DNA from 4 places in the Microvirgula aerodenitrificans DSM 15089 genome. Region 1 is predicted to be linked to each of the others. Evidence: predicted binding sites of a transcription regulator. Region 1 holds the regulator's gene; each other region holds the start of a gene.
What was found. The regulator FliA, encoded in region 1, starts transcription of late flagellar genes. The targets are predictions, from matches to a motif close to GCTAAAGNTNNNNNNNNNNCNGCCGATAAT.
Positions count from the first base shown of each region.

Region 2: the regulator FliA is predicted to act here: its motif matches at 2,777-2,806, upstream of Q352_RS0101985 (flagellin N-terminal helical domain-containing protein).
Region 3: the regulator FliA is predicted to act here: its motif matches at 2,333-2,362, upstream of Q352_RS0102530 (chemotaxis protein).
Region 4: the regulator FliA is predicted to act here: its motif matches at 1,522-1,551, upstream of flgM (flagellar biosynthesis anti-sigma factor FlgM).

Region 1 is NZ_JHVK01000026.1:27,825-35,662, forward strand. Features, by position in the region: gene flhF (flagellar biosynthesis GTPase FlhF) at 1-638, shown strand, start outside; gene Q352_RS21530 (MinD/ParA family ATP-binding protein) at 635-1,504, shown strand; gene Q352_RS0115845 (RNA polymerase sigma factor FliA) at 1,515-2,252, shown strand; gene cobA (uroporphyrinogen-III C-methyltransferase) at 2,368-3,123, opposite strand; gene Q352_RS0115855 (D-2-hydroxyacid dehydrogenase) at 3,558-4,508, shown strand; gene Q352_RS0115860 (LysR family transcriptional regulator) at 4,520-5,419, shown strand; gene Q352_RS0115865 (hypothetical protein) at 5,416-6,174, shown strand; gene Q352_RS21535 (M90 family metallopeptidase) at 6,162-6,944, opposite strand; gene nudC (NAD(+) diphosphatase) at 7,060-7,838, shown strand, end outside.
Region 2 is NZ_JHVK01000002.1:24,330-32,167, reverse strand. Features, by position in the region: gene Q352_RS0102000 (amino acid adenylation domain-containing protein) at 1-34, opposite strand, end outside; gene Q352_RS0101995 (adenylyltransferase/cytidyltransferase family protein) at 97-555, opposite strand; gene Q352_RS0101990 (tetratricopeptide repeat protein) at 552-2,612, opposite strand; gene Q352_RS0101985 (flagellin N-terminal helical domain-containing protein) at 2,875-3,699, shown strand; gene Q352_RS19500 (flagellar protein FlaG) at 3,790-4,203, shown strand; gene fliD (flagellar filament capping protein FliD) at 4,324-5,652, shown strand; gene fliS (flagellar export chaperone FliS) at 5,728-6,171, shown strand; gene Q352_RS0101965 (flagellar protein FliT) at 6,155-6,478, shown strand; gene Q352_RS0101960 (DUF2802 domain-containing protein) at 6,564-6,947, shown strand; gene rpsF (30S ribosomal protein S6) at 7,126-7,500, shown strand; gene priB (primosomal replication protein N) at 7,501-7,800, shown strand; gene rpsR (30S ribosomal protein S18) at 7,803-7,838, shown strand, end outside.
Region 3 is NZ_JHVK01000002.1:147,442-155,279, forward strand. Features, by position in the region: gene Q352_RS0102515 (homoserine dehydrogenase) at 1-130, opposite strand, end outside; gene cheD (chemoreceptor glutamine deamidase CheD) at 274-885, opposite strand; gene Q352_RS0102525 (sensor histidine kinase) at 1,056-2,186, opposite strand; gene Q352_RS0102530 (chemotaxis protein) at 2,421-3,362, shown strand; gene Q352_RS0102535 (chemotaxis protein) at 3,379-4,314, shown strand; gene cheY (chemotaxis response regulator CheY) at 4,443-4,841, shown strand; gene cheZ (protein phosphatase CheZ) at 4,879-5,898, shown strand; gene Q352_RS0102550 (chemotaxis protein CheA) at 5,939-7,798, shown strand.
Region 4 is NZ_JHVK01000002.1:137,240-145,077, reverse strand. Features, by position in the region: gene thrC (threonine synthase) at 1-759, shown strand, start outside; gene flgA (flagellar basal body P-ring formation chaperone FlgA) at 811-1,485, shown strand; gene flgM (flagellar biosynthesis anti-sigma factor FlgM) at 1,586-1,888, shown strand; gene Q352_RS0102490 (flagella synthesis protein FlgN) at 1,921-2,391, shown strand; gene Q352_RS0102485 (DUF2818 family protein) at 2,458-2,766, shown strand; gene bfr (bacterioferritin) at 2,830-3,294, opposite strand; gene bfr (bacterioferritin) at 3,305-3,781, opposite strand; gene Q352_RS0102470 (bacterioferritin-associated ferredoxin) at 3,895-4,125, opposite strand; gene Q352_RS19530 (glutathione binding-like protein) at 4,215-4,853, opposite strand; gene Q352_RS0102460 (lipid A biosynthesis lauroyl acyltransferase) at 4,882-5,742, opposite strand; gene Q352_RS0102455 (lysophospholipid acyltransferase family protein) at 5,750-6,646, opposite strand; gene metK (methionine adenosyltransferase) at 6,722-7,838, shown strand, end outside.

The sequences.
Region 1 (7,838 bases):
CCGGCGTCGGCAAGACCACCACCGTGGCCAAGCTTGCCGCCCGCGCCACCATCAAGCACGGTCCGGAATCGATCGCACTGATCTCGACCGACAGCTACCGGATCGGGGCCCAGGACCAGCTGAAACTGTATGGCCGCATCCTTGGCGTGTCGGTTTACGCCGTCGACAACGAGGCCGACCTGCACCTGACGCTGGCCGACCTCGCCCACAAGAAGCTGGTGCTGATCGACTCGGTCGGCATGGGCCAGCGCGACAACCGCGTCAGCGAACAGACGCGCATGTACGCGGCCGGCAAGCGGCCGGTGCGGCGCATCCTGCTGCTGTCGGCCAATGCCGCCGGTCATACGCTGCAGGATGTCATCACCCGCTATCAGGGCGAGGGCCTGGCCGGCTGCATCCTGTCCAAGGTCGACGAGGCGCCGACGCTCGGGGTCGGGCTGGACGTGGCAATCCGCCACCGGCTGCCGGTGCTGTACGTGACCAATGGTCAGCGGGTGCCGGAAGACCTGTACCTGTCCGATGCCAATTATCTGGTGGAACGCACGTTCCAGCCGTTGAAACAGCCGCGCGGACCGTTCTCGTACGAACCCGACGAGTACCGCATCCTGCAGGCGGCCCAGTGGGGCCAGACCGCATGACCCGCTTCGACGATCAGGCGGCCAGCCTGAGGCGACTGTCGCTCGGCAACGCGCTGTCGGCCAGCTTCGCCTTTCTCGGCGGGCGGGCGTCCGGTGTCACCACCCTGGTCGCCGAACTCGGCATCGCACTCGGCGTGACCCATGGCCGGCGGGTGCTGCTGCTCGACGGCCATGCCGGCCAGCCGCTGTTGCGCCGCTTCAACCTGTCGACGAGCGAGACGCTGGATACGGTCCTGTCGCAGCAACTGGCGCTGGATGCGGCCGTCAGCCCGCTCGGCGGCACCATCAACCTGCTCAATGGCTATGCGCGCCCGTCGGTGCTGGCCGCGCTGAGTGACGTCTCGGCCCACCGCGTGCAGAGCGAATATCTGGCCCTGACCCGCGACACCGAATTCGTGCTGATCGACGCCCCCACGCAGACGCCGCTGCTGGCGGCGGTGGCCGGCGATATCGTACTGGTGTTGTCGCCCGATCAGGACGGACTGACCGAGACGTACACTGCCGTCAAATACCTGGTCAGCGAGTTCGGCCGCCGCAAGTTCAACGTCCTGGTCAACCGTGTGCACAGTCTGGACGAGGCACAGCACTGGTTCTCCCGGCTGTCCACGGTAGCCAGCGAATACCTGCCGGTTTCGCTGCGCTGGGTCGGCTACGTGCCGGAAGACCACTGGGCCAAGCGGGCCACGGTGCTGAAGACGACGGCAGTCCAGTCGTTCGACACCAGCGAGATCGCCACCGCCGCCAACCAGCTCGCCCATGCCCTGCCACTGTGGGCCACCGGCTCCGGTGTCGCGCATGAACTGTTTTCCCGACTGTGTGATGCCGCACGGTTGCTCGAACCCGACCCGTCAGAAATCATCGTCTAGCTGTCAACTTATGAAACTTCGTCGTGCCTATCTTCCCGCAGACGCGTCGACAACCGTCGATGTGGCTACTCACGCGCCACTGGTCAGAAAGCTGGCCAGCATGATGGTCAGCCGGCTGCCGGCCAGCGTCGAGCTCGACGACCTGATCCAGGTCGGCATGATCGGCCTGCTCGAAGCGGCCCAGCAGTTCGATACCAGCCAGGGTGTGCTGTTCGAAACCTTCGCCAGCCAGCGCATACGCGGAGCCATGCTCGATGAACTGCGCCGCATCGACTGGCTGCCGCGCCAGGCGCGCCGCAACGCCAAGCAGATCGAGCAGGCGCTGACGGCACTGGAACAGGAGTTCGGCCGGGCCCCGCACGAGAGCGAGGTGGCGGAACGGCTGGAAATGAGCATCGACGAGTACCAGTCCATGCTGTACGACTGCAAGGGCCACCAGCTGGTCTACTACGAGGATTTCCGCCACGAAAGTGACGAAGGCAGCAGCACCCAGTTCATCGAGCATGTCGCCGGCCCCGAAGCGGAGACCCCGTTCGCGATGCTCGGTGACCAGCGTTTTCGCGAACACCTGGTCGCCGCCATCAAGGAGCTTCCGGAACGCGACCAGCTGGTGATGAATCTGTACTACGAGGAAGAACTGAACCTGAAGGAAATCGGCGCGGTGCTCGGCGTGACCGAGTCGCGCGTCTGCCAGCTGCACAGCCAGGCGGTATCGCGCCTGCGCGGCAAACTGCGCAGCTGGATTTGACTGCCGCTTTTTGTGGGCACCTGCGTGGTGAGTGGCGTCGGTGCAGGCCCGACTGATTCAGTTCTTCGTGCCGCATTTTTGCGAGCACCTGCACCTTTGCAGACCGTCTCGGCTTTCAGGCCGCGCGCGACAGACCGTCCGGCCATTCCGCCAGTGACGACAGCGCGACGACATCACCGACCAGCACGATGGCCGGGCTGCCCAGGCCGGCCGCCAGCGCCTGTGCCGGCAGTTGCGCCAGCGTGGTCAGCAGTTGCTGCTGGTTCGGCGTGCTCGCCGACTGCACGACGGCCACCGGTGTCGTCGCCGGCAACCCGCCGGCCATCAGTCCGTCGCGGATACGGTCCAGCCGCTTCATGCCCATGTAGATTGCCAGCGTCAGCCCGGAACGGGCCAGTGCGGCCCAGTCCGGTTCGCCGCCATCCTGGGCATGGGCTGTCACGAAGGCCACGCCACGACAGCAGTCGCGATGGGTCAGCGGCACGCCGATCGCCGTTGCCGCCAGCATGCCGGCAGTCAGCCCGTTGACCACCTCGACCTCGATGCCGGCCGCGCGTAGCCACGCCGCCTCCTCGCCGCCCCGGCCGAACAGCATTGCATCGCCGCCCTTGACCCGGGCAACGCGGCGCCCCTGGCGGGCATGGCGCAGCATCAGCCGGTTGATGAACGATTGCGGGGTGGAGCGGCAGCCGCCCCGCTTGCCGACCCGCACCAGCCGCGCGTCCGCCCTGGCCAGCGCCAGCACGTCGTCACCGACCAGGTCATCGACCAGCCACACATCGGCCTCTCCAAGCACCCGGGCGGCTTTCAGCGTCATCAGTTCGGCATCGCCGGGACCGACCCCGACCAGCCAGACTTTGCCAGCGTTCATATGAATTCCTCATGCAGATGGACGCCACGATGTCAAAAACTGCGCCAAGTGGGAAAGGCTTTGTGGCGATATGCAAAGACGGGACAGGCAGGCAAAAAAAGGGCGTCGCATCCGCTTTCCGTGACTGGCACGGCAGGCGAATGGACGCCGCTGTCAAAGTGGCCGCAGGCACCGGAGTACCCTGGCCGGATTCAACACAACCCTGAGAGCCCCGCCGCCGGGGCTCGTCAATAACAAAGCATCAAGCGTGCCAGCCAGTCCGAATGCATGAAACAACTGAAAAACAGCGCTTGCAGTCCAATATAGCCGCGATTCCCCGCACTGTCGTGTTGCATTGCACCAAAAGCAGGCACGTTTGTCGGCACACGGCACGAACGCAAGCCGGTGCCGGCAGGCTACAATCGTTGCCCCGACCCTTCGTCCAGCCAGCTGCCATGACTATCCGCATCGTTTTTCTCGACCGCGCCAGCCTGCCCGCCGCCCTGCCGGCACCGGTCGCCTCGCACGAATGGATCGACCATCCGCATACCGAACCGGTCGATACCCTTGCCCGGCTGGCCGGAGCCCGCGTCGCCGTGGTCAACAAGCATGTGCTGGACGCCGCCACGCTGGCACAGCTTCCCGACCTGAAGCTGGTCGCCGTCTGCGCGACCGGGGTCAATAATGTCGACATTGACGCCTGCCGGCGGCTCGGCATCACCGTGTGCAATGTGCGCAATTACGGCGCCGACAGCGTGGCCGAGCATGCCTTCCTGCTGCTGCTGGCGCTGAAGCGCAATCTGCTCGCCTACCGCACCGACATGCTGGCCGGGCGCTGGCAGCAGTCATCGCAGTTCTGCCTGCTGTCGGCGCCGATCACCGATCTGGCCGGCCAGCGCCTGCTGGTGGCAGGCAGCGGCGATATCGGCAGCAATCTGGCGCAGAAGGCCCGCGCCTTCGGCATGGAAGTGTTCCAGCTTGAACATCGTGGTGCCGTTTCGGTCCGCCCCGGCTATCTGTCGTTCGACGAAGGGCTGGCCAGCGCCGACGCGCTGTCGCTGCACCTGCCGCTGAATGACGGTACCCGCGGCATGATCGGTGCGGCCGAGCTGGCGCGGATGAAACCGGGCTGCGTGCTGATCAACACCGCCCGCGGCGGGCTGGTCGACGAGGCGGCGCTGGTAGCCGCGCTGCGCGATGGCCCGCTGGCCGGCGCCGGCTTTGATGTGCTGAGCGAGGAGCCGCCAGTGAACGGCAACCCGCTGCTCGATGTCGAACTGCCGAACCTGATCGTGACGCCGCACGTGGCCTGGGCCAGCGGCCGCGCGATGACGACGATGGCGCGCATGCTGGTCGACAATATCGACGCCTGGCTGGCCGGCGTGCCGCGCAATGTGGTGGCCTGAAAGGAGATGGCATGCGCCTGACGCTCGACGCACTGCAGGTGCTGGACGCGATTGACCGCAAGGGGAGCTTCGCCGCCGCCGCCGAGGAACTGAACCGGGTGCCGTCGGCGGTCACCTATGCCGTGCAGAAGCTGGAGCAGGACCTCGACGTGCTGCTGTTCGACCGCGGCGGCCATCGCGCGCGGCTGACGCCGGTCGGCCAGACCCTGCTGCGCGACGGTCGCTATCTGCTCGATGCGGCGTTTTCGCTCGAGCAGCGCGTCAAGCAGCTAGCGCGCGGCTGGGAAACCGAACTGGTCATCGCCTGCGGCGACTGGGTGCCGGTGACCCGGCTGTACCCGCTGGTCAGGGAGTTCGACGCCATCAATGCCGGCACGCGGATCAAGTTCCTGCACGAAGTCTTCGGCGGCGCCTGGGACGCGCTGATCAGCAAACGGGCCCATCTCGCCATTGGCGCTTCCGAAGCAGCCCCGACCGGCGTCTTCAGCCGGCAGATGAGCCATGCCGACTTCCTGTTCGCCGTTGCCCCCGACCATCCGCTGGCGCAGGAGGCGCAGCCGCTGCCGCCGCACGTGATCCGTCGCTTCCGCGCCGTGGTCGCCGCCGACAGCTCGCGCACTCTGGCACCACGCACCTCGGCCCTGCTGTCCGGGCAGGACACGCTGACCGTGCCGAGACTGGAAGACAAGCTGGCCGCGCAGATTGCCGGTCTAGGCGTCGGCTTCCTGCCGGCACAACTGGCGCATGATGCGCTGGAACGGGGCGACCTGGTGGAGCTGCTGCTGGAAGAACCGCTGCACAGCACGCCGATTTCCTATGCCTGGGCCGAAAAACGCCCGGCCCGTGCGCTGTCGTGGTGGCTGAAGCGACTGGCTGAACCCGATATGCCGGATCGGCTGCTGCTGCCATGAACACTCCCGGCGCGACCCTCATCGCCATCCCGGGCCAGTCAGAACGACTGGACTGGGTGCGCGAGCGACTGGACCACCAGGGTCTGGCCGCGATGCGGGTCACGGCGCCGCCGGTCGGCGACGCCACGCTGCTGATTGGCGACGCCACCGGCTGGAACTGGCTGTGTGCGGCCCCTCCCGCCTCCGGACCGCGCTGCTTTGTCGATGTCTCCGGTGACTGGTTCGGGCAGATCGCGGCCCGGGCCGCGCAGGCAGCCACCTTCCGCTGCACCTATCTGGAACTGGCCGGCCCCTGGCACCCCTGCGGTGCCACGCTCGGCTTCGGACTGGCCGTCGGCAGCGACGACCCGGCCGCCATTGATACCTGCCGTCCGCTGCTGGACGCACTGGCACCGACGGCCGGGCTGTTCGCCGTGGTCGGTCGCGCCGGCGCGGCCAGCTTCAGCTACGGCATCGCCGAAGCAGTACGCCATCTTTGGCTGAGCCAGCTCGCTCCGTGGTCAACCCTGTCACCGGAAACCCTGGACATCACCCACTGGGTGGATCGCCTGCGCCAGCACGACACCCAGCTCGAACCGCTGCTGACCGCCGCACAATGCTGGCGCAGACTGTCGCCACCGGACGAGGGCCCGCCCCCTTTTGCCGATGCGCTGGCCGACTGGCTGATTGCCTGCCTGCCGCTGGCCAGCGAGATGGATCGCCGCCTGGCCGTCTGGCTGCAACAGGCGGCGGACAGCAGCACTCAGCCGGCGTGAACCGGCGGCAGCAGCGCATCGAGCGGCAAGTCCGGCAGCCGCAGCGCCGGGTCCTGACGGTAGAAACGAACCATTTGCTCGTACACCGCCGGATAATCGCGACGCACCCAGTGCGGCGCCTCAAAGAAATATTCTGACAGGACGGCAAAGAATTCGGCCGGTGCCTCGCTGGCGTACGGGTCCAGCCAGCCATCCCGCCCGTGATCGACATCGTGGCAGAAGCGCTCATAGGCACGGCCGAAAGCATCCGACCAGTCGCGGGCATGCATGCCGGCATGCAGCGGCGGACAGCCGTTGGCAGTGCCGTCCAGCATGTCGAGTTTGTGCGCACACTCATGGATGACCACATTCCAGCCATCGAGCAGCGGCGAGTGCGCGCTGTCCGGCCACGACAGCAGCAGCGGGCCATCGCCGCGCGCCTGGCCGATCAGCTCCTGCTCGCCCTCATGCACCAGACCGAATTCGTCCCCCCAGGCTTCGCGGGTCAGGAAGGCATCCGGATAGACCACGATGGTCTGCCAGTCGCCATAACTGTCCAGATCCAGTGCCAGGATCGGCAACGCCGCCTGCATGGCAATGCACAGCGCCATGTCGTAGCTGACCGCGTAATCACCGGCACCGGCAAAATCCTTGTCAGCCAGCAGCCATGCGGTCCGCTGATACAGCGCCTGCAGCGCCGTCGCGTCCAGCCCGGCCAGCAGCGGCATCGCCGCCACCTCGCGCGCCCACCGTGCCCGGTCTATCGGCTCTCCAGCCAGTGCTTTTTTCATTCGACGCCGGCGCCAGAATCCGAATAACATCGCAATCCTCCGTATCAGACTGCGGCATTCTCGGTTGCGCCCTGCCCCCACGGCAAGGCTTCAGCGCGGATGTCCCCGGAATACCATGCCGTTCACGCTGTCCGCCCCATCCGTCACCACCCCGGCCATCGCCATCATCTGGCTTGGCGACAACCTGCTGCTGACAGACCAGCAGCTTCCCGCGCTCTCGAGCGCCCTGCCACTGACCGGCATCCGTCCCATTGGCGACTTCGATGGCCAGCCGGTCGTGACCGGTTCGCTGGTCGGCGAACCGCCACCGGGCGCCTTGTGGGTACCGTTGCGCCAGGCGTTCTCGCTGCTGGCGGATGAGTGGGCGCCGGCACTGGTCCGGGCACGACAGCTGCACCGTTTCGATCGCGAACACCGTTTCTGTTCGGTCTGCGCCCATCCGCTCGACAATCACCCTCATGACAGCGGCAAAGGGTGTCCGAGCTGTGGTGCCGCCTATTACCCGAAGCTGGCGCCGGCGATGATGGTGGTCGTGACCCGCGGCCGCGAATTGCTGCTGGCCCGCGCGCCGCACTTTCCGGCAGACATGTATTCGGCGCTGGCCGGTTTTGTCGAAGCCGGCGAAACGCTGGAAGCCTGCGTCCACCGAGAGGTGATGGAAGAAGTCGGCTTGCGCATCGGCAACCTGCGCTATGCCGGCTCGCAATCCTGGCCCTTCCCGCATTCGCTGATGCTGGCTTTTATAGCCGATTACCACAGCGGCGACATCGTGCCGCAAGAAGGGGAAATTGCCGATGCGCAGTGGTTCGCAGTGGATCGTCTGCCTGCCATCCCCGCCCGGCACAGCATTGCCCACTGGCTGATCGGTCAGGCAGTTGCCGGCATCCCGCGCTG
Region 2 (7,838 bases), on a different contig from region 1:
CCTCTTCCAGATACTCCAGAACATTCAACTGCATAGCGCTACCTTGGATTTGATATTTTGCGTACTTCCCAGTGCGGGACGGTATCTTGCGCAGGGTTACTCGAAATTCCTGACAATGCTTTCCAGCAGTCCCAGCGCATCCTTGATCTTGAGCAGGTTGTCCCTGTCGACTGCCTTCAGCGTGTCCTTGATCGTGGTGCTGGAAATGCCGGCGGTGCGCGGCAGGTAGATGACCTCGCACGCGTCCTTCAACTCGTCGAACTTGCCGACCCAGTCGTCCCCCATGCCGAGCACGTCAGCCTTCAGCCGGACAATGTCGTGGCGCTTTTGCGCCCAGTCGTTTTCCGGGATCACGCTGTGCACGCAGCGGATATTGGCGACAATCTCGGCGCGTTCCGCGTAGGGAATGAAGGTGGCCTTGCCCTTGGTCGCGTTGAACTCGTCGGTCGACACCCCGACCACTAGCCGGTCGCCGAGCGAACTCAGGCGTTCCAGCAGGCGCAGGTGACCGATATGGAACAGATCGAAGGTGCCGTAGGTCAGGACCGTTTTCATGCCAGATCCCGTTCGCGGATAAAGGCTTCGACCTGGTCCAGAATCGGATGGGGGCCCCATTTGCGGATCTGCTTCGCGTAGGACAGCGTTTTGGCCCAGCGCCGCGAACGCAATGCCGAGAACAGCCGCTCGTAGCCATAGAAGCTGCACAGGTCCTTCGATTCCGGTGTCAGACAGTAGCCGGCGACCACGGCATCGAAGCCCGGGTCCGGAATCCGCCATTCACTGCCGTAGATGTCTTCGAAGAAGCGTTCCGGCGATTCCGGTGCCAGGAACTCGACACCGAGGAAGGGCAGCGGCTTCAGTTCGAAACCGCGGTAGCGCCAGCGCAGCTTCATGGCTCCCCGGTCGAAGCCCTCCAGGCAACTGTCGCCGTCGCGGTGGAAGAAGAACATGTCGATGATGATGTCGGTCGGCTTGTGGTGCAGCGCGGACACCCAGGCGTTCGGGGCGAGCATGGTGTCCGGCACCATGAAGTCCGGATCGTCGTTGAAGGCGCCGACAATGGCTTCGCGCGACACGTCCGACCACAGGCCGAAGTCCATGTCCTTGTCGAACGGCAGCAGGTCGCCGTCGCGGATGATGCCGAGCAGCGTGCCGCCGATCAGGAAGAACGGCACCCCGGCCCGGGTCAGGGTCTCGTGGGCGGCCAGCAGGGCGACATGGGCGTCATGGACGACCATGTACTGTTCCTTCTTCTCCTCGAACATCTGCTCCGGCGGCAATTCGGCCAGTTCGATCAGCTTCTGTTCGATGGCATGGTGGACCGAGCTGAACGCCTTCTCGATATCGCCCTGTTCGCACTCGACCACCGACACGTTAAGGTACAGCTCGGGGTTGTCCGGCCACTTGCTTTCGGCCTGATCGAAAACATCGTGCGCCTGATCGTACTTCTGCTGCTGCGACAGGCAGGCGATCAGCGAGGTATAGCCCCACAGGTTTTCCGGATTCAGTGCCATGGCGCGCCGGTAGGCGACTTCGGCCATGGTATGGGCGTTGAGCTTGCTCAGCAGCGAACCGAGGTCGGTATGGATATCGTCATCGTCCGGTGCCAGGTGGATGGCGAACATCAGGGCATACATTGCCTGCTCGGGATCGCCGGCGGTGTAATGCGCGCGGCCGAGCAGCACCCAGCAGCGCGCCGAGGTCGGGAACTTGTCGCAGATGTACTGTGCCACTGCGATTGCTTCGTCATAGCGGCGTTCGCGTGACAGCAGACCGGCGAGCAGGGCGGCACCGTCCGGATGGTCCTGGGCACCAAGACGCAGCATGTCGATGGCCTCGGCGTGTTCGCCACGGGCGGCATAGTACATGCCGAGTTCCAGGCAGGTGTCCAGACTGGGCGCCAGCTCATGACTGCGCAGCAGGGCGGTGCGGGCAGCCTCGGTCTTGCCGAGACCCATGGCCGTCAGCGCCAGACTGTAGAACACATCGGCGCGTTCGCTCAGGCGCTGGCTGGCACGTTCGAGCAGCGGCAGCGCCTCATCGTATTTTTTCTGCAGCAGCTTGACGTTGCCGAGCTGGAAACTGGCTTCGGCATCGTCCGGCTGGCGGGCCAGCTCTTCGCCACACACCCGCCCGGCCTGCTCCAGCAGACCGGCCGGTGCCTGAATGTCCTTGAACAGCGTGGTCTTGTTCGAGTCGTCGACCTGGCGCGCGCGCGCCAGCGCTTCGCGGGCTTCCGCCGTGTCTTCGCAGACCAGGCTGTCCAGCCAGTGCGACACGCCACGGTAGATCTGGCCGGTACTGTCATGGGTGCGGGCGATGCTGCGCTGGATTTCCGCCTGCAGCGGCGCATTGCCCTGATCCGGCCAGCGGGCACGGGTTTCCATCAGTGCGGCTTCCAGAATCACGTGCGCGTCATCCACCAGTCCGGCATGCGCCGCCAGTTGCCCCAGCCCGAGCAAGGCCACCGGGTCGGCCGGGTCCTGTGCCAGTTGCTCGTGCAGCAAGGCCTCTGCTTCAGGGAGCTGGCCCTGTTCGGCCAGGTCGGCGGTCGTTTTCAGGATGGCGAGATCGGAAATTGTCGGGGCGGGGGTCTTGCAGTTGGACATCATGTTCTCGGTCAGGAGTGGAGTGTGCGCGTAAAACCTATATAGATGGTCTCACCCGGAAGGCATTCTATGGCGGATTCGGCTGACAGTGCCGATCGAATGTTCCGTCACTCTATCGGCCTGTTGCAATCAAATTTGATGCCCAACTAGAAAATTTGCAAAAGACCCCTAAAGCCAACGCAACTGGCTCCGATAAAGCTTGTGACCCGGAAGGAAGTACCGGCACCCAACCCACCGAACAACCGTCGCCTGCTTGGAGATCATCATGGCAATCTACGTCAACACCAATATTTCGTCGCTGAATGCGCAACGTAACCTGACCACCTCGGGCAGCGCACTGGCTACCTCGCTGCAACGCCTGTCGTCGGGCCTGCGCGTCAACAGCGCCAAGGACGATGCCGCCGGTCTGGCCATCGCTTCGGGCATGGATTCGCAAGTTCGCGGTAGCAACCAGGCTATCCGTAACGCGAACGACGGCATCTCGCTGGCGCAAACCGCTGAAGGCGCGCTGTCGCAAATCCAGGAAAACACGCAGCGTATGCGCGAATTGACTGTACAAGCGTCGAACAGCACCGTGTCGACAACTAACCTGAAACAAATCAAGAAGGAAATGGATGCCCTGGGCGCGGAAAACAAGCGTCTGGTGTCCAGCACCAAATTCAACGGCCAGACCTTGTTTAGCTCTGCTTCCGCCAAGAGCTTCAACTTCCAGGTAGGTGCCAACAGCTCGGCCAACGACCAGATCAAGGTGACCATCGCCAAACTGGCCTTCTCGCAAGCTGCTAGCGCTGCCACCCTTAGCAGCAACACCAACGCTCGCGCCCTGCTGACCAAGTTTGACAACGACCTGAAGACCCTGGCCAACGCTCGCGCCGACCTGGGTGCCACGCAAAACCGCTTCAGCGCCGTGGTCAGCAACCTGCAAAACTACGTTGAAAACATCTCGGCTTCGAAGAGCCGTATCGTTGACGCCGACTTCGCTTCGGAAACTGCTACGATGACTCGTAACCAGATCATCCAGCAAGCTGGTACCGCCATGCTGTCGCAAGCCAACCAGCTGCCGCAGACCGCGCTGTCCCTGCTGAAGTAATTTCGGTAACGGGGATCTGATCCCCGTAGCGTGAACGGGGCCCCGGCCAGCCAGTCTGTGTCCGGGGCCTATTGACGTCAGGAGAGATCCATGCAGATCAACCCCTCGGCAACACCCATACAGCCGGCTGTCGCAGACGCGCGACAACCGTCCACATTGCCGCAGTTTGCCGGCCATGCGCCCGCGACGCCCGTGCTGACCAGCACCGCCGTTGCGCCTGTTCATGGTGCCGAGAGTTTGCGCAATGACGCCGATGCCGCTCGCGCCAAGGACCAGCAGAAGCCGGATGCGCTGCAGAAGTCGGTCCAGCAGTTCAATCAGACCATGCAACTCATGCAGAGCGATCTCGAGTTCTCGGTCGATGAAGACACCAAGATGCGTCTGGTCAAGGTCGTCAATCGCGAAACCAATGAAGTGATTCGCCAGATACCCAATGAGCAGATCGTCCAGTTCGCCAAAGTGTTTGACGAACTGCGCGGGCTGCTGCTCTCGGACAAGGCTTGATCCGGGATATCATCATTCATCATGCAGGCGTGCCGGGTCCGATCGTATGTCGGGCTGTCCGGTCGGCGAGGTCCGGCCGGTTCATATCGCACGACATGCGGCTAGTCGAGAGGAAATAACGTGGCTTCCATTACCGCCGCCGGCGCGGGCTCCGGCCTGAATATCGAAAGCATCGTCAGTGGTCTGATGTCGGTTGAACGGCAACCGCTGACCAAACTGCAGACGCAGGCAAGCAAGTACAACACGCAGGTATCGGATATCGGCAAGCTGACGTCCGCACTGTCCAGCCTGAAGACGGCTGCGCAGAAACTGTCCAGCTACGATTTTCTCGATGCAAACACGGCAACCAGCAGTGACCTGACCGCAATCACGGTCAAGGCCGACGGTACGGCGAGCAACGGCACCTATGCGATCCAGACGACGCAGATGGCCAGCGCGCAGGCCGACGTGTACGACCTGGGGGGGATGACCGACGGCAAGCTGACGTTCGGTGCCGCAGGCACGAACCCGGCGACCATCACTGTCAATGGCAAGACCGTCAATCTCGGCACCGGCGAGGTCAAGCTGACCCCGGCCGAGCTGGCGGCGAAAATCAATGGCGCCGGTGTCGGCGCGACCGCAATGCCGATTACCGACAAGACCGGCCAGCAACGGTTGGTGATCAGCGGTCAGAAGACTGGCGCGATCGACGGCGTAATCGGGACGACCAGCTTTGCCTCGCTGACCGGCGGCAGTGCCGCATTGAACGCGACTGACTCCAAGGCACCGAAAAATGCCGAATTCACCATCAACGGCATCTCTGCCGTCAGTCAGAGCAACAGTGTTTCGGGCGTGATCGGCGGCCTGACCTTCACCCTGCAAAAAGAAGGTATTGGATCGGTGACGGTGGGGCGCGATGATGATGCGATCGCCAAGAAGGTCGACGATTTCGTTACCTCGTACAATGCCGTCGTCTCGCAACTGACATCGATGAAGAGCGGTTCGTTCGGCAACGACAGTCTGCTGCGCTCGGTCAAGGATCAGTTGTACGCTGCTGTGTCCGCGCCGACCGACAAGACCAATGCCGCTCCGGGCCCGGCGGACTATTCGCCGCTGGCCAGTCTCGGCATCAAGCTCGGTGTCGGCGGCAGCCTGGTGTTCAACAAGACCGACTTCACCAAGGCGCTGGCCAAGGATGCTGACGGGGTCAAGGCGGCGTTTGCCAGCAATGCGGAAGGCGTGACCGGCACGGTCAATACCCTGACCGATCCGGACAAGGGCCTGGTGACCAACCGCAAGAGCACGCTCGATGCGAACGTGAAGGCGAACAGCAGCAAGCAGGAGCTGATGTCGGCGCAACTGGTGAAGACCGAGGCGCGGCTGCGCGCGCAGTACGGCGCGCTGGATGCCTCGCTGACCAAAATGCAGTCGTCTCTGGCCAACATGAAGAGCATGCTGGGCATTAGCTGATAGCATACGGTTTTTGATCTAGACGGCGACGTGCCGGCGGTTTCCGCCGGCATTGCCGTAGCGGAAGGAAGTAACGTGTCTGTGTCGAGAAACATGCAGCAGTTCGTCAAGGCGTATCAGTCCGACGCGCTGGAAGCGAAAGTGCTGGGCGCCAATCCGGCCGAGCTGGTCGAGCTGATGTACCGGGGGGCGATCGATTCCTTGCACGAGGCGGCACTGTCCATTGCCAGTGGGGACTTCTCCCGCAAGAGCCAGCAACTGAACAAGGCGACCGACATTATCGGCAGCCTGAACATGGCGCTGAACCACCAGGCCGGTGGGCAGATTTCCAGCCAGCTGGCCTCGCTGTACGACTACTGGAAGCGGCGCCTGATGGATGCCGGCCTGAGCAATGACCAGGCTGCGCTGACCGAAGTCATCAGCCAGCTTGACGAGATTCGCGGCGCCTGGGAAATCATCGGCCGCGATGTCCGCAGCAAGGGGAGCAACGGGGGCCGCAATGGTGGCATCGCCGTCTGAGCCCACGCTGGCCGCCCGGCTGGATGCGTACTGCGGCCTGACCGCCGAGAGCCTGGCGCTGGCCGACGCCGGCGACTGGGACGCGCTGATCGACTGCATCGCCCGGCGCGACCAGATCGAGCCGGAACTGGTCGCTGCCTGGCAGCTTGCCGTGCCGGTGCCGGAAGCGTTGCGCCAGCAACTGAACGAGGCCTACCAGCAAAGCCAGCGTCTGGAGACGCTGATGCGGCTGCGCCAGGTCGAAATCGATGGACTGATGTCCAGCGGCCGTCAGCAGGTGCGCATCAACCGCGCCTATTTCAGCTGACCTGATCGCCCGTCGCGCCGGCATGGCGGGATGCGCCACCGCTGGCTAGACTGCAATGCGCAGGCATTGGGAAGAAGAGGGGATCATGGGAGCGTCACAGGTCACGCTGCCGACGTTGTGGCTGGCCCTGTCCAGCGTGACGCTGGTGGGTGTACTGGTTCTGGTCGCGCTGGTGCGCGACTGGCGGCGCCGGCTGCGCGATGCGCGCAACGAGCTGGCGCCAGTGCGGACGCAACTGGCGGAACTCGGGCTGCAGGTACGGCAGCTGTCCGCCGAGCTGCAGGCGCTGCGGCGTGCAGCGGTCGAGGACAATATGGGTCGTGGCCGGTCTGGCGGTGGCTCGCCTTACAACCAGGCGATCGAACTGGTGCGCCGGGGCGTACTGGCGGCCGAAGTCGCCAGGCAGTGCGGCCTGACCCGCGCCGAGGCCGAGCTGATCGTGTCACTGTACCGACAGGAAAACTCCTGACGGCAGCAAGCCCATATGGTGGGATCTCCCCGCAGAGGCCGGCAAACGCCGGCCTTTCGCTTTTCTGCAGCGCAATCGGGTTTGTCAACACCCCCGGTTCTCCGTATAATCCTCCCCCTTTAAACCCTTGCCTTCCCGCGAGCGCATGGCGGAAGGCTGTCATCCAAAAGGAGTCAACATGCGTCATTACGAAATCGTATTCATCGTGCATCCTGATCAAAGCGAGCAGGTGCCGGCGATGATCGAACGCTACAAGGGCATGGTTCTGGGCCAGCAAGGTCTGATCCACCGCCTGGAAGACTGGGGCCGCCGTCAACTGGCTTACCCGATCCAGAAGATCCACAAGGCTCACTATGTTCTGATGAACATCGAGTGCGGCAAGGAAGCGCTGGAAGAAATCGAACACGCGTTCAAGTTCAACGACGCCGTGCTGCGTCACCTGACCGTCAAGATGGATGAAGCCGTGACCGAACCGTCGCCGATGATGAAGGAAGAGAAGGCCAAAAACCTGCTCGCCCCGCAATCGGATGCTGGTGAAGTCGCCGCCGCCTAATTGCGAAATCAGGTAAGGATTGAGGGCGTTGCGCGCCGGGTCGAACCTGTGCGCTACACCCCGGCCGGCATTCCGGTTCTGTCGTTTGAGCTCGAACACGAATCGAAACAGCAGGCCGGTGGTTTCGAACGCGCCGTGCACTGTGTCATCAGTGCGCAGATGGTCGGAACCGAAGCCCCGCAAACGGCCCCGCAGCTTGAAGGAAACACCGTCCGCGTTGACGGTTTCCTCGCCGCGAAAAGCCTGCGCAATCCCCGCCTGGTCCTGCATGTGCAACACGTTGAATTGATAAAGGTTTAAACATGGCACGCCAACTGTTCAAGCGTCGCAAGTTCTGC
Region 3 (7,838 bases), on a different contig from region 1:
TGGCCGCCATTTTCAGCACGATCGCACGCCCGGCACGCCGGCTGATTTCTTCCGCATTGCGTTTGAGAACGGTCGCGGTGCCGCCGCCGACCGTGCCGACGCCCATGATGCCTACATTGATCGGCTTCATCGTCACTCCTGCTATCGATTGTATGTTCCGGGAATAGTCGCCGAATATGCCACACATTGGGCATGTCGCGCAGTGCAGCACACGCCCCCGTTCGCCAAATTGTGCAAAAGGGTGGCGCGGTTCCGGAACGATCGATCAGGGGGCTAGGACGGGAAGCCCTTGAACGGCTGGCGCCGCAAGCGGTCGCGGTAAGCGCATTCGCGCTCGTAGATGGTGCGGTTGTGGACGTCCTTGATCTTCTTCACCAGCACGCGGCCGCTGAGGGTGAAGTAGTAGACCTTGCGCGGATAGCAGTCGAGCAGGTCCTCCGCCAGCACCGGAACGCTCTCCTCGGCAAGAAAGCGCCGGACGAAATCGACATTGCGCTCGCCGATATTGGATTTCAGCATCCCGCGCAGCACGCTGCCGCCGCCGAATACCTTGGCCTCGAAGCGCCGCCGGTCGCCGCCGAGCCGCACCATTTCGTCGATCAGCACTTCCATCGCATGCTGGCCATAGCGTTCGGGCAGATTGGTCAGCGCGTCCTGATCGGACACGCCATCGGGCAACGAAAAGTGATTCAGCCCGGCCACGCCGGCCACCGGATCGCGCAGGCACACCGACACGCAGGACCCCAGCACCGTCACCAGCAGCATGTCGCGATTGGTGGCAATGAACTCGCCCGGCAGCACCTTGGCCGCCTCGAGCTGGAAATTGGCGTCGTAGTAGGAGGCTCCTGGCATGGCTGCACTGGTCTTGGTATTGCCTGTGTTCATGGTGGTCTCGCATGTGGCCGCAAGCGGACACCGGGCCGGAGACCGGTCCGCGGCTGCGGGAAGAACGGTCACTGCCGCCCTGCCGGCAAGGCAATGACATCCGTATGTCTTGTCTAGATATAGACCAGTGGAATCCCGCTGCGCGATCCCTTCGCGGTGCCCGCTTGCATTCAGTCGTCGGCCAGCGGCAGGGACAGCACGAAACACGCCCCCGGTGCATGGCGCGCATCCAGCCGCAACTGTCCGCCCTGCTGCTGCGCCACCCGGGCAGCAATGGCCAGCCCGAGACCGGTACCCTCGCTGCGCGTGGTAAAGAACGGCTCGAAAATGCGCGAGGCGATCTCGGCCGGCACGCCCGGTCCCTGGTCGCTGACGGCGAATTCGACGCCGGCCTCTCCGCGGCGGACCGCCAGTGAGACCTCGCTGCCCGGGGACGAGTAGGCGAACGCATTCTCGATCAGGCTGACCAGAGCGCTGACCAGCGCCCTGGCATCGGCCCGTACCCGCGTCACGCCCGTGTCCTGCCGGCAGGCAAACGTCACGGCGCGGGCGCGGGCTCCGGCCAGCACCGCATGCTCGACCTCGTCCAGCACGTCGGCCACGGCGACGTCGTGCAACTCGAACGCCTCGCCGCGCACATAGCCGAGCGTGTCGCGGATCAGGCCTTCGAGCTGGCGCAGACGGTCCAGCGCCTTGCCGGCAAAGCGCTCCCGGTCTTCCCGGCCCAGTGGTTCGCGGGCCAGATTGGCGGTGTAGAGCATGGCGGTGGCCAGCGGCGTGCGCAGCTGATGCGCCAGCGATGCCGCCATCTGCCCCATCGCCACCAGTCGCTCCTGATCGGCCAGTTGCCGCGCCAGCGCCTGCTGGCGCGAGATGTCATGCAGCAGCACGATGGTCGAACCGTCCGGCAGCGGACGCTGCTCGACAATGACTTCACGCGGCGCGGCCCCGGATGGCAGCAGCCAGGCGTCGCCGACATCCGCCGGTGTCATCGCGGCCGATACCTGCGCCCAGTCCAGTCCGGTCCAGTCGGCCCCGGCCATGTCCTGCGCCGCCGGATTCTGCCGCAGCACGGTGCCGTCTGCCGCCAGCTCGACCACGCCGGCCGGCAGCGCGTCGAGCAGCAGCGCCAGCCGCTCGGCCAGGCTGGCACGCTGCGCGCTCTGGCTGGCCAGCGCCAGATTGGCCATCTCCAGTTGCGCCGACAGGGTCGCCAGTTGCTTCTGCAGATCGGAGTACGCGTGGATCAGTTCACCGGACGCGCGGCTGAACAGACCGAACGCCTCTTTCAGCTGCTGCACGTCAGGAGAATTCTCCTGTGGACCGAGTTGATGATTCTCATGGCTCATGGCAGCCCCTATGACAGCACTAAGGGAAATGTGGTAGTAATCTACTCAGGAAATGTTCCGCACAACTGCGAGAAAAATCCTAACGAACGTCTAGAGTCACTTATGATTCTGCAGTTGTTGTCGATAGTATTCCTGACAGCCCCCCGGGCTGGCGATTTGAATTTGCAAAGATGAGCGGAGCACCTTGTGTCTGAACTACTGAAAAGCATTGACGCGCGAACCAAACTCGCGGGTGCAAACAAGCTGGAGATCCTGCTTTTCTCGCTAGGGGTCGACCAGCGGACCGGCCGTAAGGAAACTTACGGCATCAATGTATTCAAGGTCCGTGAAGTGATGCGCACCCCCGAGATCACGACGGCGCCGGAAATGGCCAGCTCGGTCGAAGGCATGGTCAGCCTGCGCGGTCACCTCGTTCCGGTCATCGACCTGGCGAAGTATACCGGCGTGATCACCGAGAAGACCCCGGAAGTCATGATCGTGACCGAGTACAACGGCCACACCCAGGGCTTCCTGGTCGAGGCGGTCGATACCATCCTGCGCCTGGACTGGTCGGCGATGCGCGTGCCGCCGGAAATGATCTCGAACCGCATGGGCGGTCTGGTCACCGCCGTGACCGAGCTCGACAACAATAATCTGGTGATGATGATTGACGTCGAGCGCGTACTGGCCGAGACCACCGATATCGACGACTCGTTCCAGTTCGTCAATATCGAGCCGATCAAGGAATCGCGGATGGTGTTCTTCGCCGACGACTCCGCCGTGGCCCGCAAGCAGATCGAGAAGACGCTGCAGGCGATGAACGTGAATTACGCATACGCAATCAACGGTCGCCGCGCCTGGGAAGAGCTGCAGCGCATGGCCAGTCAGGCCGAGCAGGCAGAGAAGCCGTTGAAGGATATGGTGAACCTGGTGCTGACCGACGTTGAAATGCCGGAAATGGACGGGTTCCTGCTGACCAAGATGATCAAGAGCGACCCGCGCTTCGCCGGCATTCCGGTGCTGATGCACTCGTCGCTGTCTGGTCAGTCGAACCAGCGTTTAGGCCAGTCGGTCGGTGTCGACGACTATGTGTCGAAATTCGAGCCGCAGAAGCTGTCGCTGAAGATGCGCGAATTGCTGAAGCTCTGACCCTGCTACGAGAATAATGGCCATGCAAGACATATCCCTGATCGATAACATCGATGCGCGCACCAAGCTCGCCGGCTCGAACAAGATGGAAGTCCTCCTGTTCTCGCTCGGCACCCGCGAAACCTTCGGCATCAACGTGTTCAAGGTGCGCGAAGTGTCGCAGACGCCGGAAATCACCAAGTCGCCGAACATGCCGTTCGGTGTCGAGGGCGTGATTTCCCTGCGCGGCAACATCATCCCGGTCATCTCGCTGGCCCGCTTTACCGGCGCGCAGGATGCGGACACCCACAAGTACGAATCGATGATCGTCACCGAATTCAACAAGAGCACGCAAGCGTTCCTGGTGGAGTCGGTCGACCGCATCATCCGCATCGACTGGGACCGGATGAAGGCGCCGGACAACATGATGCCGCAGGGACAGGCCATGATTACCGCCGTCTCCGAACTGGACGACGGCAAACTGGTTTCCATCCTCGACGTCGAGCAGATCCTGGCCAGCGTCGTCGGTGAAACCCGCATCCCCGACATTCCCAAGGCCGGCACCGGCAGCGACGAATTCATTTTCTTCGTCGACGACTCGGTGGTCGCCCGCAAGGAAATCACCCAGGTGCTCGACAAGATGGAAGTCAAATACCATCAGGCCACCAATGGCCGCGAGGCCTGGGAACGACTGCAGGCCTTCGCCAACCGTCCGTGGATGGATGGCGCCACGCTGCACGACACACTGAAACTGATCCTGGTCGATGCCGAAATGCCGGAAATGGATGGCTACGTTCTGACCCGGCACATCAAGGGCGACAAGCGCTTCGCCAATATTCCGGTGGTCATACACTCGTCGCTGTCGTCCAATGCCAACCGGGCGATGGGCTCGAGCGTCGGCGTCGACAACTACGTCGCCAAGTTCGAACCCGCGCTGCTGGCGGAAACGATGTTGCCGTACCTGCAACGCTGAGCGCAGCATTCGCAGTGAGCGCCGCCATCGTTACGATCCGGCTCGACCCACGGTCTACCAGACAGAACCGGCTCCGGGCCCATGACCGGCAGCTTTGACAAAGCCACACATACGCAGGACAACGCCCCATGATCGAGGCAGCAGACAAGAACACACGCTTTCTGGTCGTCGACGATTTCTCGACGATGCGACGCATCCTCCGCAATCTGCTCAAGGAGTTGGGTTTCACCAACGTCGATGAAGCCGAGGACGGCCAGGCCGCGCTGCACAAGCTCAGAAGCCAGACATTCGATTTCGTCGTGTCCGACTGGAACATGCCGAACATGACTGGCATCGAGCTTCTGCGCAATGTACGCGCCGACGCCCAGCTCAAGCATCTCCCCTTCCTGATGATTACGGCGGAGGCGAAGCGCGAGAACATCATCGAAGCGGCCCAGGCCGGCGCTTCGGGCTACATCGTCAAACCCTTTACCGCTGCCACATTGGAAGAAAAGCTGGGCAAAGTCTTCCAGAGCGTGGCCAAGTAAGCAGAAAACCGAGGGAGGCTACGTGCCGGATAATCACTTGGAAAACGGCGATTCGCCCGAACTCGAGGCCCTGTTCGATCGTGTCGCTCACGACACGCATGTACAGGAAGCCCCGGCCGCGCCGATCGCTGCCGTCGTGCCCGCCCCATCAGCAGATGGCGACAGCGCCGAATTGCAGGCACTGTTTGACAGTGTCGCCGCCGCACCCGTTGCGCCACCCGTCGTACCGACGCCCGCCCCCGACCTGAGTGCCGCCGGCGACAGCCCGGAACTCGAAGCGCTGTTCGACAGCGTGGCCGCCAGCGTGGCCCCGGTCGCGCCCCCGCCCCCGGTCGTCGCGCAGGTGACCGCCGCCGGCGACAGCCCGGAACTCGAGGCGCTGTTCGACAGCGTGGCCAGCCAGGCCGCGGTCAGCGCAGACGCGCCAGCCGCTGCGGCACCCGTTGCCTCCGCTGACAACATGTATTCGCGAGTGGGCCAGCTAACCCGCAAGCTGCATGATGCGCTGCACGAACTCGGCTACGACAAATCCCTCGAACGCGCCGCCAGTGCCATTCCCGACGCGAAAGACCGGCTGTCCTATATCGCCACGCTGACGGAAAACGCCGCCGAGCGCGTGCTGAACGCCACCGACCGCGCGCAACCGCACCAGACCCGTCTGGAGAGCGGCGCCGCCGCCCTCGCCAGCGACTGGGACAAGGTGTTTGCCAACCAGTCGTCGCTGGAAGCCTTCAAGGCACTGGCGAAGTCGACGCGCGGCTACCTGGCCGAAGTGCCCGAACATACGCATGCCACGTCTTCCGAGCTGATGGAAATCGTCATGGCGCAGGACTTCCAGGATCTGACGGGTCAGGTGATCAAGAAGGTCGTGGAGATGGTCCAGCACATGGAGCAGGAACTGCTGTCGTTCCTGATGGAATACCAGCCGGAAATCAAGCCGGACCCGACCGAGCTCCACTCGCTGGAAAACGGCCCGGTCGTCAATCCGGCCAACCGCACCGACGTGGTAACCGACCAGAAGCAGGTCGACGACCTGCTGGCAAGTCTGGGTTTCTGATGCATACTGCATACACAACACTTTTCTCGCAGAGGCTGTCATGAGCGACTTCGCCGGAATGGAAGAACTGCTTCAGGATTTCCTGACAGAGTCTCTCGAATTGCTGTCCGATGTGGACAACAAACTGGTTGAACTGGAAAAGCGTCCCAACGACAAGGGACTGCTGAACGACATTTTCCGGGGCTTCCATACCATCAAGGGCGGTGGCGGTTTCCTGAACGCCACCCCGCTGGTGAATCTGTGCCACCGCACGGAAAACCTGTTCGACAAGCTGCGCAATGGCGAGCTGACGCTGTCCAGCGAGATCATGGACGTGATCCTCGACGCCACCGGCGTGGTTCGCGACATGTTCAGCTACATGGCGCAGGGCCGCATGCCGTCGCCGGCCGATCCGGCCATCCTGTCCAATCTCGACGCCGCACTGGCCGGACAGACGCCTGCCGTTGCGGCAGCAGCACCGGCAGCGGCCCCGGCAGCGCCGGCCGCCCCGGGCGAGCCGAACTGGCAGCAGCTGTACCAGGCCGTCGTCGTACCGGCAGACAGCGTCGCGCAGATTGCCGGTGGCGGTACGGCCGTCGTGCCGACCTCGGCCCCGGTGGCGCCAGCCCCCGCTCCGGCACCAGCCCCGGTGCCGGCCGCCCGCGATCGTGCGCCGGCCAAGGCCAATACCCAGGTCGCCGCACCGCAGGAAACCACCATCCGGATCGATACTCACCGTCTCGACCAGGTGCTGAACCTGTCCGGTGAAATCGGCCTGACCAAGAACCGCCTGACCACGATCCGTACCGAGATCATGCAGGGCAACCTTGGCACGAACACGCTGCGCGCACTTGACGAAGCGGTCAGCCAGCTCGACCTGCTGGTCGGCGACCTGCAGAACGCGGTCATGAAGACGCGGATGCAGCCGATCGGCCGCCTGTTCCAGAAGTACCCGCGACTGGCCCGCGATCTGGCCCGCCAGCTCGGCAAGGAAGTGGAACTGGTGCTGTCCGGTGAGGAAACCGAACTCGACAAGACCATGATCGAGGATCTGAACGATCCGCTGGTCCACCTGGTGCGCAACGCGGTCGACCACGGTACCGAATCCACCGAGGAGCGCATTGCCGCCGGCAAGCCGGTCAAGAGTATCGTGCAGTTGTCCGCCCGTCAGGTCGGTGACCACATCGTCATCGAAATCGTCGACGACGGTCGCGGCATGCGTGCCGACATGCTGCGCAAGAAGGCCGTCGACAAGGGCCTGATCGACAGCGAAACCGCACAGGCACTGGACGACAAGCAGGCTCTGCAACTTATTTTCCTGCCCGGCTTCTCGACCAAGGACCAGATTTCCAGCGTCTCCGGCCGTGGTGTCGGCATGGACGTGGTGCGGACCAACATCCAGCGCCTGAACGGCCGCATCGACATCACCTCGGTGCCGGGCGAAGGCACCCGCCTCAGCGTCTCGCTGCCGCTGACGCTGGCCATCCTGCCGGTGCTGGTGGTCAAGGTCTGCCAGCAGGCCTTTGCCGTGCCGCTGGCCATGGTGCGCGAGATCATCCCGATCGACCCGAACAGCATCCAGGAAGTCTCGGCCCGCCCGACCATCGTCGTCCGCGACGAGATCCTGCCGGTGCGCGGTCTGGCCGACCTGCTCGGCTGGCCGGCAACCCAGGAGCCGGCATTCGGCGTACTGATGCAGTCGGCGGAGAAGACCTTCATCCTCGCCATCGACGCTTTCGTCGGTCGGGACGATGTGGTGATCAAGCCGCTGCAGAACATCCGTCCGAAGGGGGTGGCCGGTGCCACGCTGTCCGGCGATGGAGCCGTGGTGCTGGTGCTGGACATGGAAGGTCTGCTGTCGGCCGAGTCCAAGGAAAAGGGCGGCCATCTGAGCCCGGCCCTGCTCGACCTGGCCATCTGACCGGCCCCGGGAGATCACCGCTTCACCGGCGATCTCCCGG
Region 4 (7,838 bases), on a different contig from region 1:
ACGGTCAATTCGATCAACTGGGCGCGGGTCGTGGCGCAGGTGGTGTACTACTTCAAGGGCTATTTCGCCGCCACGGCCGGCAACGACGAGCAGGTCAGCTTCAGCGTGCCGTCGGGCAACTTCGGCAATGTCTGCGCCGGTCACATTGCGCGGATGATGGGGCTGCCGATCCGCCACCTGGTGGTTGCCACCAACGAAAACGACGTGCTGGACGAATTCTTCCGTACCGGCCGCTACCGTCCGCGTGGCACGGCCGATACCCATATCACGTCCAGCCCGTCGATGGACATTTCCAAGGCCAGCAACTTCGAGCGCTTCGTGTTCGATCTGGTCGGCCGCGATCCGAAGGCCGTAGCCGGGATGTGGGCGCGGGTGGATGCCGGTGAAGGGTTCGATCTGGCCGGCACACCGGCATTCGCGCGCATTGCCGACTTCGGCTTCCAGTCCGGCAAGAGCACGCATGCCGACCGGCTGGAGACCATTCGTCGCACCGATGCCCGCTATGGCGTGGTGATCGACACCCATACCGCCGACGGGCTGAAGGTCGGTGAGGAATGGCGGGAGGACGGCGTGCCGATGGTGTGCCTGGAAACCGCGCAGGCGGCGAAGTTCGAGGACACCATCGTCGAGGCGCTGGGGCGCAAGCCGGCTCGACCGGCCGGGCTGGACAATATCGAAGCCCTGCCGAAGCGGGTCGAGGTGGTCGATGCCAGTGCCGAGCTGATCAAGCGCTACCTGTCCGAACACATCGACGCCTGACCGGCCGTCGCGGGTTTGAGTCTGCGGCGGCTCGAACGCTACAATCCGCGCATGTCCAGATTGTCGCTGTTTCTGTTGTTGTCGGTTTTCCCGGCACTTCCGGTCCTGGCCTCGCGCCAGGACATCGCCCTGATCGAGGCGCAGGCGCGCGCGTTCGCGCTGCAGGGCTGGCAGGGCGCGGCGGTGCGGCTCAGCTACGGTCAGCTTGACCGCAGGCTGGGCCTGCCTGCCTGCCCGTCGCCGGTCTATGCCTGGGATGGTCCCGGCCGCGAGGCCGCCCGCGGAGTGAAAATTTCCTGCGTGTCACCGAAGTGGTCGATCCGGCTGCCGGTGCGGGCGATTCCGAGCCAGACCGTGGTCATGATCAAGCGTACGGTGGCCACCGGGCAGAAGCTGGTCGCCGAGGATCTGGAACTGGTCGAATCGCGCGACGGCAATGTGCCGCTCGGTGCGTTCGCCCGGATCGAGGACGTGGTCGGCAAGCCGATGGCGCGCACGGTCGTGCCGGGCCTCATGCTGCGGCGGGAAATGCTGGCCCTGCCGCTGGTCGTTCGCCAGGGGCAGCCGGTCCGCATCGTGGCGGACAACCCGGCATTCAATGTGTCCGCGCAGGGGGTGGCAATGACCGCCGGCAGCGAGGGACAGTCGGTCGGTGTGCGCATGCCGAACGGCCGGATTCTGCGCGGGACGGCACGCGCGGACGGCAGCGTTGCCATCAGGTATTGAAGAAATGATCTACTGTGTAACGGCAAGACAATAAAGGCTAAAGCTGGATGACAATCCGCCGATAACTGCTGTAACAAGGGCGATACACGGACTCAATGCGATGAAAATCCAATCCAACATGGTGCATACTGCACCCCCGAGCGGCAACGCCGGAAGCAAGCCGGTCAAGCCGTCGCTGACGACGCCGTCTGCTGCCGGCGAGAGTGTGGCCATCAACCCGCTTGCCAGCCAGATTCAGTCGCTGGCCCAGGACGGCGCCGGCGAAATAACTTTTGATGCTGCGAAGGTTGCGTCGCTGAAAGCCGCCATTTCGAATGGCGAGTACAAGATCAATCCGGAAGGCATTGCCGACGGTCTGGTCCGCAGCTCGCAGGAACTGCTGTCCACGCAGAGTCAGGGCTGACAGCGTTCCGTTTTTTGTAAGTTGTCCACTTCATGACCGATACCCAGATCCAGTCACTGACCGAGTTGGTCGTTGCCGAAACCCGGCAGTTCGAACAGATGCTCGAACTGCTGGATGAAGAGCAGCGTGCGCTGATCGGCGGCAACATCGCCGATATCGAGAAGTTCGCCTCCGGCAAGCTGGAGCTGCTTGAGCAGATCGATCACAGTGCCCGTCTGCGTGCCGAGGCACTGCGCGCCTTCGGCATCGACAGCCGTACGGCACTGTACCGCTGGCTGTCCGACCGGCTGGAACTGCTGTCGATCTGGCAGCACCTGGAACTGGTGTCGGAAAAAGCCCGTGCCGCCAATGACCTGAACGGCAAGCTGATCTCGGATCGCCTGCTGAATGTCAATCAGGCGCTTTCGGCGCTGATGTCGTCCGAGGGCAGCACGCTGTCCTATGGCCGCGATGGCGGCAAGCAGAGCATTGTCGGCGGTGGCCGCAACCTCGGCGCCGCCTGATCCCGTCTCACCGAACGCCGCCGTCTATGGCATGATGGCGGCTGTTTTCATTTTGGGCTGCCCCCGATGAACTGGAACGTTGTCGCGCTGCTGCTGGTTGCCTTTCTGGCGGCGAATCTTCCCTTTGTCTCCAGGAAACTGTTCGGCGTCGTGACGCTGGCCAGGGCCAAGCATGCCGGCTGGCAGGCGCTGGAACTGCTGGTGATGTTCGGCGTGGTCGCCGTGCTGGCCTACGGTCTCGAGGCCCGGCAATCGGCCGTGCATCCGCAGAACTGGCAGTTCTATGTAACCAATCTGGCGCTGTTCCTGGTGTTCGCTTTCCCGGGCTTTGTCGGTCGCCATTTCTGGCACCGCCGTGGCATGCGCCTGGGCTGACCCGTCCGCCTCTGGCGGAATTGAAAAAAGCGCCCCGCGGGGCGCTTTTTCCGTGACTGCGTTTCAGATCTTCGACTGCAGATAGTTTTCCAGACCCATCTGGTCGATATGGCGCAGCTGCTGTTCCAGCCAGCGGGCATGGTCCATTTCGGTATCGTCGAGCATCTTCAGCAGAATGTCGCGGCTCACGTAATCATGTTCCTGTTCACAGGTCCCCATGGCTGCGCGGACATCGCGGACGACCTGATATTCGAGTTCGAGGTCGCTTTTCATCATCGACGGCACATCGCTGCCGATATTCAGTGCCGACGGCACCATGGCCGGCGTGCCGCCAAGGAACAGGATGCGGCGGATCAGCCAGGCCGCATGCTCGGTTTCTTCCTGCATTTCGTGCTCGATGCGCTCGAACAGCTTGCCGTAGCCCCAGTCCTCATACATGCGGGAGTGAATGAAGTACTGGTCGCGTGCGGCGAGCTCGCCAACCAGAAGGTGGTTGAGGGCGCCAATGACTTTTGCACTGCCTTGCATGGTGTTCTCCTTATTCGTTGTCGCCGGTCAGGCTTTGCAGGAAGTTCGGCAGGCCGACGGCGCCGATCAGGCCCAGATGGGTTTCGGTCCAGTCCAGCTGCTCTTCTTCGCTTTCCAGCAGCTCGGTCACGATGTCGCGGGTCACGTAGTCCTGCTCGCTTTCCGCCAGTGCGATCGCCTTGCGCATGTCGGCCAGGCCGCCGTGGATCAGCTTCTCGTCACAGGACAGCATTTCCGGCACGGTTTCACCGATGAACAGCTTGCCGAGTTCCTGCAGGTTGGGCAGGCCGTCGAGGAACAGGATGCGTTCGATCACTTCGTCGGCGTGCTTCATCGCCTTGATCGACCACTTGTATTCGGCGCGGTCGAGGAGCTTGTAGCCCCAGTTGCGGCCCATGCGGGCATGCAGGAATGACTGATTGATCGCCGTGAGCTGGTACTTGAGCACGCCGTTGAGGGCGGCAATGACTTGCGGGTTGCCTTGCATAGTGTTCTCCCATCCGGAAATCCAGCATGCATTATCAGTCATTACGGCACACACAGCCATGCCCGCACTCACGAAGGGTCAGTGCGGGCACAGGAATGGGGGGGCGGGCGGGATCAGGCAGCCAGTGGCAGGCGGGCGCCCATGGGCTGCAGCAGAACAGTCTGGCGTGACGATTGCTGTTGCGCTTTCGCTTCGCACAGCACCGAATGGGCGCATTTCGCGCATTTTCCACACTGGGTGGCGACGCCGAGATCCTGGGCCAGTTCGCGCAAGGTGGACGCACCGTTCTCGACTGCCCTGTGTATCTGGCGATCGGTTACCGCTTTGCACACGCACACGTACATGGAGGTCACCCAGTGAATGAAATACGTTCTCATTCTTGCATGAGTGAGAACGGTTTTCAATAGCCACTTATCGGGTTTGAATACAAGAGCTAACGGGCGGGATTCACCTTTTCGGCCAGGGCGTAGGCACGGGCCGTGGCCGGTCGGGCGGCGATGGCGTCAAACCAGCGCTGCACGTGCGGATAGTCGGCCAGATCGATGTGCTGCTTCTGGTGCGGCACGGCCCACGGGTAGCAGGCGATGTCGGCGATCGAGAACTCGTCGGCCAGAAACTCGTGCAGTGCCAGACGCCGGTTGAGAACGCCGTACAGGCGCTCGGTTTCCTTCTGGTAGCGCTCGATGGCGTACGGCACTTTCTCGGGTGCGAACTGGCTGAAATGGTGATTCTGTCCAAGCATCGGCCCGAAGCCGCCCATCTGCCAGAACAGCCATTCGGTCGCGGCGAGCCGCCGGTGCGGGTCGGCCGGCAGCAGCTGGCCGGTTTTCTCCGCCAGGTACATCAGGATCGCACCGGATTCGAACACGCTGACCGGGCCGCGGCCGAAGGCCGGTGCGTGGTCGACAATGGCCGGAATGCGGTTGTTCGGGGCGATGGCGAGGAAGTCGGGCGCGAACTGCTCACCGGCGCCGATGTTGATCGGCTTGATGGTGTAGTCGAGACCGGTTTCCTCGAGGAACAGGGTGATCTTGTGGCCGTTCGGGGTGGTCCAGTAGTACAGGTCGATCATGGCGGCTTCCGTTTCGCGGGGCGTGATGTCAGTAGAACGGCTTGTCGCCGTCCGGCCGGGTCTTGAAGCGCTTGTGCAGCCAGAAGTACTGCTCCGGCTGCTCGCGGACGCGCGCTTCGATAAACGCATTCATGCGGGCGGCGTCCTCGGTCTCGTCGCCGCACGGGAAGTCGTCCCACGGCGGGAAGACTTCCAGTTCGTACCGGTCCGGCGAGACCCGGCGCGGGATGACCGGCACGATCCTGGCCCGGGTCAGGCGGGCGATGCGGCTCATCGCGGTAATGGTGGCTGCCGGTACGCCGAAGAATGGCACGAAAACCGCTTCCTTGGCGCCCATGTCCTGATCGGGCAGGTACAGCAGTGGCGTGTGGTCCTTCATCGCCTTCAGCAGCGGGCGCAGCCCTTCGGTGCGGGAAATGATCTTGGCGTTGCTGAAGCGCTGCCGGCCCTGGTAGATGCGCCGGTCGAGCACTTCGTTCTTCTGCCGCGCGTAGATGCTGACCAGCGGCACATCCTGGTTCAGCCGGTAGACGCACATTTCAAAACCGACAAAGTGCGGGTACAGGATAATGACGTTCTCGTCCTTCAGGTCGGTCAGGTAGTGCAGGTTCTTGTAGCTGACCAGTTCCCTGAAGCGTGCATCGGGGGAGTACCAGACGATGCCGTATTCGAGCATGAAGCGCGCCATGGCGTGGAAGTGATCGCGCAGCAGGCGGTCGCGTGCAGCCGGGGTCCAGTCGGGAAAGCAGGCCTCCAGGTTGCGGCGGCCGACGCGGCGACGCGGCGCGACCAGGTGGTAGGCAAGCCAGCCGACCGGCCGGGCGATGGCATTGATGGCGGACAGCGGCAGAAAATGCAGCAGCCAGAGAATGAAAAAGGCAAAACGCACGTGGCGGTTACTCCAGAGGGACGTCCGTGGTCGGGCGCTCGTCGGCGCCGGCCGGGTGTTTGAAACGACTGTAGCCCCACAAATATTGTTCGGGCGCTTCACGCACCAGCGCCTCGACCTCGGCATTGATGCGGCGGGTGTCCTGGTAGCGGTCGCCGGTGAACGGCACGCTCAGCGGCCGGATGCGGACCTCGAAGCCTTCGCCGATCTGCAGCCGGCGACCGTAGAAGAAATAGGTGTCGACGTCTTTCATCTCGCCGAGGCGCGAGGCCAGCGTCATGGTGTAGGCCCACTGGCCGAAGAACGGCACCCACAGACCTTCGCCGCTGCCAGGCACCTGGTCCGGCAGCACGATGGTCGCCTCGCCGTGCTTCAGCGCCTTCATGATCTGGCGCACGCCGGCCGGCGTGGCCGGTGCGGTATTGCCGTTGTCGCGGATCCGGCCACGCTGCATCAGCGGCTGCAGCCACTTGACCTTGGGCGGGCGGAACATGGCGGTCAGCGGCACCGGCAGCCGGCTGGCCAGATAGCGGCCGGCGATGTCGTAGGCGCCGAGGTGCGGGGTGATGAACAGCAGACCGCGACCGGCGGCGATCGACGCCTCGACCGCGTCCCAGCCCTGGCACGCACGGACCATGCCGGCGACCCGGCGCGTGTCCTGGCACCAGGCCGCTGCCAGCTCCAGCGCCGACATGCCGGTATGGGCTGCACTGTCGCGAATTAAACGCCTATAATCGGGCGCATTTTCTGCGAAACCCGCCAGTTTCAGACTGTTGCGGGTTTTCTGTCCGAAGCGCGGAGAGAGGACGAGTGCCAGTCTTCCGCTGACCCAACCGATGCGCTGAAGCGCACCCAGCGGGAGACGGCTGATCAGCCAGACCAGGGCAGAGAGCAGGTTTGACATGATAGGGGAGCGTGACGGATACGAATCAAACCACGTATTCTAAACGTTCCGATCTCCCGATTTCAGGAAATCCTTGTGAGCGAATACCTCTTTACCTCTGAATCCGTTTCCGAAGGACACCCGGACAAAGTCGCCGACCAGATTTCCGATGCGATCCTGGACGCGATCTTTACCCAGGACCGTCACGCGCGTGTCGCGGCCGAAACCCTGGTCAATACCGGGCTGGTAGTGCTGGCCGGCGAGATCACCACGCATGCGAACATCGACTATATCCAGGTCGCCCGCGACACCATCCGTCGCATTGGCTACAACAGCTCGGATCTCGGCTTCGATGCCAAGGGGTGCGCGGTGCTGGTCGCCTACGACAAGCAGTCGCCCGATATCGCCCAGGGCGTGAATGAAGGCCAGGGCCTCGATCTCGACCAGGGTGCCGGTGACCAGGGACTGATGTTCGGCTATGCCTGCGACGAAACGCCAACGCTGATGCCGTTCCCGATCTACTACGCGCACCGTCTGGTGCAGCGTCAGGCCGAACTGCGCAAGGACGGCCGCCTGTCGTGGCTGCGTCCGGATGCCAAGAGCCAGATCACTTGCGTCTATGACAGCGAGACCGGCCTGCCGAAGTCGATCGACACCGTGGTGCTGTCGACCCAGCACTCGCCGGATATCGATCATGCCATGCTGACCGAAGCGGTTATCGAGGACATCGTCAAGCCGGTGCTGCCGGCTGAAATGCTGACCCGCGACACCAAATTCCTGATCAACCCGACCGGCCGTTTCGTCATTGGCGGCCCGATGGGGGATTGCGGCCTGACCGGCCGCAAGATCATCGTCGATACCTACGGCGGCGCTGCGCCGCACGGTGGCGGCGCGTTCTCGGGCAAGGACCCGTCCAAGGTCGACCGCTCGGCCGCCTATGCCGGTCGCTACGTGGCGAAGAACATCGTCGCCGCCGGTCTGGCCCGCCAGTGCCAGGTCCAGGTGTCCTACGCGATCGGCATCGCCCAGCCGACGTCGATTTCGGTCGACACCTTTGGCACCAGCCGCATTCCGAACGAGCAGATCGTCGAACTGGTCAAGCGCCACTTCGACCTGCGCCCGAAGGGCATCGTGCAGATGCTGGACCTGCTGCGCCCGATCTACACCAAGACCGCCGCTTATGGTCACTTCGGCCGTGAAGAGCCGGAATTCA